Regions from separate parts of the Streptomyces sp. NPDC088254 genome, predicted to be linked through region 2. Evidence: riboswitches for the same ligand, from Rfam matches in the RefSeq annotation. Region 2 holds a riboswitch; the other holds the start of a gene.
What was found. Region 2 has a riboswitch for S-adenosylmethionine ahead of ACIOC0_RS26850 (aminotransferase class V-fold PLP-dependent enzyme). Riboswitches for the same ligand answer to the same signal wherever they lie in the genome.

Region 1: linked by a shared signal. The riboswitch ahead of thrC (threonine synthase) and the one ahead of ACIOC0_RS26850 (aminotransferase class V-fold PLP-dependent enzyme) in region 2 are both predicted to bind S-adenosylmethionine.

Annotation. Positions count from the first base shown of each region.
Region 1 covers NZ_JBIURQ010000004.1:422,698-426,094, forward strand. The annotation lists gene ACIOC0_RS14875 (MoaD/ThiS family protein) at 40-315, opposite strand; gene thrC (threonine synthase) at 379-1,686, opposite strand; SAM riboswitch class I at 1,705-1,852, opposite strand; gene ACIOC0_RS14885 (glucosyl-3-phosphoglycerate synthase) at 2,032-3,003, shown strand; gene ACIOC0_RS14890 (trehalose-6-phosphate synthase) at 3,068-3,397, shown strand, end outside.
Region 2 covers NZ_JBIURQ010000009.1:395,204-398,600, forward strand. The annotation lists gene ACIOC0_RS26845 (Lrp/AsnC family transcriptional regulator) at 1-104, shown strand, start outside; gene ACIOC0_RS26850 (aminotransferase class V-fold PLP-dependent enzyme) at 216-1,592, opposite strand; SAM riboswitch class IV at 1,757-1,873, opposite strand; gene trpD (anthranilate phosphoribosyltransferase) at 2,000-3,064, opposite strand; gene ACIOC0_RS26860 (cytochrome bc complex cytochrome b subunit) at 3,183-3,397, opposite strand, start outside.

The DNA.
Region 1 (3,397 bases), on a different contig from region 2:
TGTTACCGACGGTTACTACCGGCGGGTAGGGACCGTCGCTCAGCCACCCGCGACGGCCGGAATGATGGAAACTCCCGCACCCTCGGGCGTCGCCGTCTCAAGGCCCTGCTCGAAGCGGACGTCGTCGTCGTTCACGTACACGTTGACGAACCGGCGCAGCTTGCCCTGGTCGTCGAGAACGCGGGCGGCGATGCCCGTGTGGTTCTTCTCCAGGTCGGCGATGACCTCCCCGAGGGTCCCGCCCTCGGCGGTGACCTCGGCCGCCCCGCCCGTGTAGGTGCGGAGAATGGTCGGGATGCGGACGGTGACGCTCATGCTCAGACCTCCGGTGAAGCAGACTGCTGACAGGCGCGGGGGCCGGTGCCCCGGCGGACGGGACTAGACGAGACCAGCCTCGCGGAACGACTCCAGGTTCGGCCGGATCGTCGCGGTGAGCCCCGTGCCGGCCACCGCGTCCAGGGTCTTCAGACCGTCCCCGGTGTTGAGGACGACGGTCGTCAGCGTCGGGTCCAGCACCCCGTTCTCGATCAGCTTGCGCGTCACGCCCACGGTCACTCCGCCGGCGGTCTCCGCGAAGATCCCCTCGGTCCGCGCCAGCACCTTGATCGCGTCGACGATCTGCTCGTCGTTCACGTCCTCCACCGCGCCGCCGGTGCGCCGCGCGATGTCGAGCACGTACGGGCCGTCGGCAGGGTTGCCGATCGCCAGCGACTTGGCGATGGTGTCCGGCTTCTGCGGCCGCACGACGTCGTGCCCCGCCTTGTAGGCGACGGACACCGGTGAGCACCCCTCCGCCTGCGCGCCGAAGATCTTGTACGGCTTGTCCTCGACGAGCCCGAGCTTGATCAGCTCCTGCAGCCCCTTGTCGATCTTCGTGAGCTGGGAGCCGGAGGCGATGGGCACCACCAGCTGGTCGGGGAGCCGCCAGCCGAGCTGCTCGCAGATCTCGTACGCCAGCGTCTTGGAGCCCTCGGCGTAGTACGGCCGCAGGTTGACGTTGACGAAGCCCCAGCCCTCGCCCGCCGGGTCGCCGATGAGCTCGGAGCAGAAGCGGTTGACGTCGTCGTAGTTGCCCTCGATGCCGACGAGTTCACCGCCGTAGACCGCGGCCATGACGACCTTGCCCTGCTCCAGGTCGTGCGGGATGAACACGCAGGAGCGGAAGCCGGCCCGGGCCGCGGCGGCGCCCACCGCGCCGGCGAGGTTGCCGGTGGAGGAGCAGGAAAGGGTGGTGAAGCCGAACGCGCGGGCGGCCTCCAGGGCCTGGGCGACGACCCGGTCCTTGAAGGAGTGGGTCGGGTTGCCGGAGTCGTCCTTCACGAACAGCTTGCCGGGCTCGACGCCCAGCTCGCGGGCCAGGTTGTCGGCCTGGACGAGCTTGGTCCAGCCGGGGTTGATGTTCGGCTTGTCCGCGACGTCGGCCGGGACGGGCAGCAGCGGGGCGTAGCGCCAGATGTCGGCGGGGCCGGCCTCGATGCGCTTGCGGAGCTCCTCCGTGTCGTAGGAGGAGAAGTCGTAGGCGATCTCCAGCGGGCCGAAACACTCCTCGCAGGCGAAGACCGGGCCGAGGGGGACGCGGTGACCGCACTCCCGGCAGCTCAGCGCCGCGGCGGGGCCGAGATCGACGGCGGGGGCGGCGGTGCCGGTGGAAGCGGTGGTTCCGGTCGCAACAGTCTGCGCAGCCATGTGAGGCGAGGCCCTTTCTCCTCATCTTCCTCACGACGCATCTCGCCGTGAGACGGATTTGGCACCTTCCCGAGCCGGGAGCCCCGCCACGTCGATGTGACAAGAGCCGGCTGGAGGGTTGCCGGGGCTTCATCGGGCCGTGTCCCTCTGCCCCTCTGGATGAGCGGTATGCAGTTGTTGATCCCTGAACGCCGGATTGACCCCGGACATGCGATGGTCATCCGCGTTGTTCAAGACTGTAACCGACACCCCGGACAGTTGAGATAGTCGTCCGAAGCGCGAGACGGATCACACGGTCACCCCCCGTGCACCTGGTGTGATCGCGACAGTGAGGAGCCGCAGACCGTGCTGGAAGAAGTCGGGCGCTGGCTCGCCACCCGCTCCTGGTCGGTGACCGATCGCCCGCTGCACAGAATCCTGGCCGCCAAGCGCGCCACGGGCCAGTCGGTGTCCGTGGTGCTGCCCGCGCTGAACGAGGAGGAGACGGTCGGCGAGATCGTCACGGTCATCCGTCACGACCTCATGCGGCAGGCCCCGCTCGTCGACGAGATCGTCGTCGTCGACTCCGGCTCCACCGACCGCACCTCCCAGGTCGCCGCGGCGGCGGGGGCGCGCGTCGTCCACCGGGACGCGATACTCCCCCGCATCCCGGCGCTGCCCGGCAAGGGCGAGGTGCTGTGGCGGTCGCTGCTGGTCACCACGGGCGACGTCGTCTGCTTCGTGGACGCCGATCTGCGGGAGTTCTCCTCCGACTTCGTGTCCGGAATCGTCGGCCCGCTGCTCACCGATCCCGGCGTGGACCTGGTCAAGGCCATGTACGACCGCCCCCTGGGCGCCGGAGCCGACACGCCCGCCCCCACCGGGGCGGCCGGCCAGGGCGGCCGGGTCACGGAACTGATGGCGCGCCCGCTGCTGAACATGCACTGGCCGCAGCTCGCGGGCTTCGTGCAGCCCCTCGGCGGCGAGTACGCGGCCCGCCGCAGTCTGCTGGAGCGGCTGCCCTTCCCCGTCGGCTACGGGGTCGAGCTGGGGATGCTCGTCGACGCGCTGCACCTGGTCGGTCTGGACGCGCTCGCCCAGGTCGACGTGGGCGTGCGCAGACACCGCCACCAGGACGGGCAGGCGCTCGGCCGGATGGCGGCTGCGATCTACCGCACCGCGCAGCTGCGGCTGGCCCGCGGCCACCTGGTGCGCCCCGCCCTCACCCAGTTCGAGCGCGGCGCGGACGGCTTCGAACCGCGCACCCACCCGGTGGACACCGAGGAGCGGCCGCCGATGGCGGAGATCGCGGAGTACGCCTCCCGCAGGGTGGCGTGAGCGACACCCCCTCGGAGGGCTTCCGTACGTTTGAGCGTTTCCCGTGCGGGCTAGGTTGAGGCGTATGGCTTCCACGGCTTCCCCGCACGACGTCGCTGCCCAGGGTGCTCAGGTGTTGGTCGCGTCCAACCGCGGCCCGGTCTCCTACACGGTCCACGAGGACGGCTCGCTGCAGACCAAACGGGGCGGCGGCGGCCTGGTGTCGGGCCTTTCCGCCATCGGCCCGGAGGCGGGCGCCCTGTGGGTGTGCTCGGCCCTCTCCGACGACGACCGCGAGGCGGTCCGGCGCGGGGTCGGCGAGGACGGCGTGCGGATGCTGGACATCCCCGCCGACGTGCACGCCGACGCCTACAACGGCATCGCCAACTCCGTGCTCTGGTTCGTCCACCACCTG
Region 2 (3,397 bases):
TCAGCAAGATCCCCGGCGTTCTCGGGACGGATACGCATGTAGCTTTCCGCACGTATTCCCAGCATGATCTCGAGGCGGCTTTCGCCATCGGGCTGGACTCTTAGAGCGTTGGCGCAGGCGTCCGCGGGGCGTGGATCGTGCGCGGCTGACGGCCGGCGGTGGCTGGTCGCGCAGTTCCCCGCGCCACCGGGGCGTTGCCCCTGACGTGGGCTGCCTCATACCGCCGGGACGCAGCGGCCGTCCTCGGTGCGGTATCGCCACTTCGCACCCTGCGTCACCAGTTCCCGCACCGCGTGGACGAAGCGGTTCACGTGCTCGTCCGGGGTGCCCGCGCCGAAGCTCACCCTGATGGCGTTGAGGGACTTCTCGCCCGGCGCCGCCTCGGGGGCCCCGCACTCGCCCTGGGTCTCGGGGGCCGTGCCCAGCAGGGTGCGGACCAGGGGGTGCGCGCAGAAGAGACCGTCGCGGACGCCGATGCCGTACTCGGCGGAGAGGGCGGCGGCGAAGTGGGAGCTGTTCCAGCCCTCGACGACGAAGGAGATCACGCCGACCCGCGGCGCGTCGTCGCCGAAGAGGGAGAGGATCCGGACCTCGGGGACGTCCGCGAGGCCCTCGCGGACCTCGGCGATCAGGTGCCGCTCGCGGGCGACCAGCGTGTCGAAGCCGGCCTCGGTGAGGGCCTTGCAGGCCGACGCGATGGAGTAGGCGCCGATGACGTTCGGGGAGCCGGCCTCGTGGCGGGCGGCGCTGTCGTGCCACTCCACGTCCACTCCCCCGTCCTCGCGCCGGGTGACCTTGCGGCTGGCGCCGCCGCCTGCGAGGTAGGGGTCGGCGGCCCGGAGCCAGTCGGCGCGGCCGGCCAGGACGCCTGAGCCGAACGGGGCGTACAGCTTGTGGCCGGAGAAGGCGACCCAGTCGACGTCCAGGTCACGGACGGACACCGGGTGGTGGGGAGCAAGCTGGGCGGCGTCCAGGACGATCCGGGCCCCGTGCGCGTGGGCGGTGGCGGCCAGCTCCCGTACGGGCCACAGCTCGCCGGTGACGTTGGAGGCGCCGGTGACGCAGACCAGGGCGGGGCCGTGGCCCCCCTCAATCGACACAGTACGGGCGGCGAGGGCGCGTTCCAGCGTCTGGACGGCCTGGTCCGGGGTGCGCGGGGCGTCGAGGTAGGTGACGCGGGCGTCCCGCCAGGGCAGCAGCGAGGCGTGGTGCTCCGTCTCGAAGACGAAGACCTGGCAGCCGGCGGGCAGGGCCGCGGCGAGCAGGTTCAGGGAGTCGGTGGTGGAGCGGGTGAAGACCAGCTGGTCGTCGGCGCGGCAGTCGAGGAACCCGGCGACCGTCCGGCGGGCGTTCTCGAACAGGTCGGTGGAGAGCTGGGAGAGGTAGCCGGCGCCGCGGTGGACGCTGCCGTAGTACGGCGCGTAGGCCGCCACGTCGTCCCAGACGCGCTGGAGGGCGGGGGCGCTGGCCGCGTAGTCGAGCGCCGCGTAGGCGACTTCGCCGCCCGTGACGAGCGGGACGGTGACGTCCCCGCCCAGAACGGGCAGCGGGGCACAAACCGACGGGGCGACGGCAGCGGTGGAGACGGACATGGCGGGACTCCCGTGAGAGACAGGCGGATTCACCACGCGAGCGGATACGGCTCAAGCGCGGGAAAGGGATGAAAAGGGTGTGCGGAGGCGGGGCTCTGCGGCCCTATCGCATTCGCTTGCTCACGGAAGGCTCCCTCGATGACCAGGATCCCTGGTGGAGGAGGGATCCGCGCTTGCCGCGGACCTCGCTGCCCACGGCCTGGTCTTCACCCGGGGCACCCCGCCACGGACGGAGGGTTGCCGGACAGTCGGCCGGGGCCTCATGACTGTCACTCATGACCTGCGAAGGAACGTACGCGATGGGTTCGCGGTCCCGCAACCCGTGTCCGGATCGCGGGACCGCGTCACGTCCGGCCAGTGCCGCGGCAGGCAACGTCGCGACGGGGCAAACGTTGCCTGCCGGGGCACTACGCGTTGCTCGCGGCCACCCAGCGCTCCAGCGCGCGCTTGGCCGCACCGGAGTCGACGGACTGCGCCGCCTTGTCCATGCCGGCGCGGAGCTGCTCGGCGAGCGGCGCGTCCGACGGGTCCAGCGCCACCAGGGCCGCCGCGGAGTTCAGCAGGACGGCGTCACGGACCGGGCCCGTCTCGCCGTCCAGCAGCCGGCGCGCGACCTCCGCGTTGTACGAGGGGTCGGCGCCGCGCAGCGCCTCCACCCCGACCAGCTCGATGCCGACGTCCCGCGGGTCGAAGGTCTCCTCGGTGACCTTGCCGTCGCGGACGACCCAGACCCGGGAGGTGGACGTCGTGGTCAGCTCGTCGAAGCCGTCGTCGCCGCGGAACACCAGTGAGGAGTTGCCGCGTTCGGCGAAGACGCCCGCGATGAGCGGGGCCATCCGCGGGTCGGCGACGCCCACCGCCTGCGCCTTCACCCTGGCCGGGTTGGTCAGCGGGCCGAGGGCGTTGAAGGTGGTGCGGATGCCCAACTGGCCGCGCGCGGCCGCCACATGACGCAGCGCCGGGTGGAACTTGATCGCGAAGCAGAAGGTGATCCCGGCCTCCTCGGCGACCTCGGCCACCCGCCGCGGGGTCAGTTCGAGATTGACGCCGAGCTTCTCCAGGACGTCGGAGGCGCCGGACGCGGAGGACGCCGCCCGGTTGCCGTGCTTGACGACCTTCGCCCCGGTGCCGGCGATGACGATCGACGACATCGTGGAGATGTTCACCGTCTTCGCGCCGTCGCCTCCGGTGCCGACGATGTCGACGGTTCGCCCGGGCACGTCGATGACGTTGGCGTGCGCGTACATCGTCCGGACGAGGCCGGTGATCTCCTGGACGGTCTCGCCCTTGGCGCGCAGCGCCACCGCGAACCCGGCGATCTGCGCGTCGGTGGCCTCGCCGCGCATGATCAGGTCCATCGCCCAGGCCGTGTCGTCCGCGGAGAGGTCGCGGCCCTCCAGCAGGCCGTTCAGCAGAGCGGGCCAGGAGCGGCCCGCCGCGGTGTCGCCTCCAGCGGGGGTCACAGCGCTCATAGGGCCGCTCCTGGGTGTCGTAGAAGAGTGCGGTCCCACCCTATCCAGCCGTGGGGAACCGAAGGGCCCCGTCCGAACAGCGGACGGGGCCCTTCAGTGTGGTGTGGCGACGCAGTGATCAGTGGTGGCCGTGGCCGCTCGTGATCTCCCGGTACTCCTCGACGGTCGGCTTGGCGATCTGGTTCTCCTCGCCGTAGTACGCCTTGCTCAGCTTGGCGCGGACCTTCTCGGAACGCTTCACCTTGCGCTCGACGCCGTTCTCGTCGACCGTGGGGCCGATCTCGGCGGGCTGGTACTGCTCGTGCGCGGTGAGCGTGTACAGGGCCTCCTGGC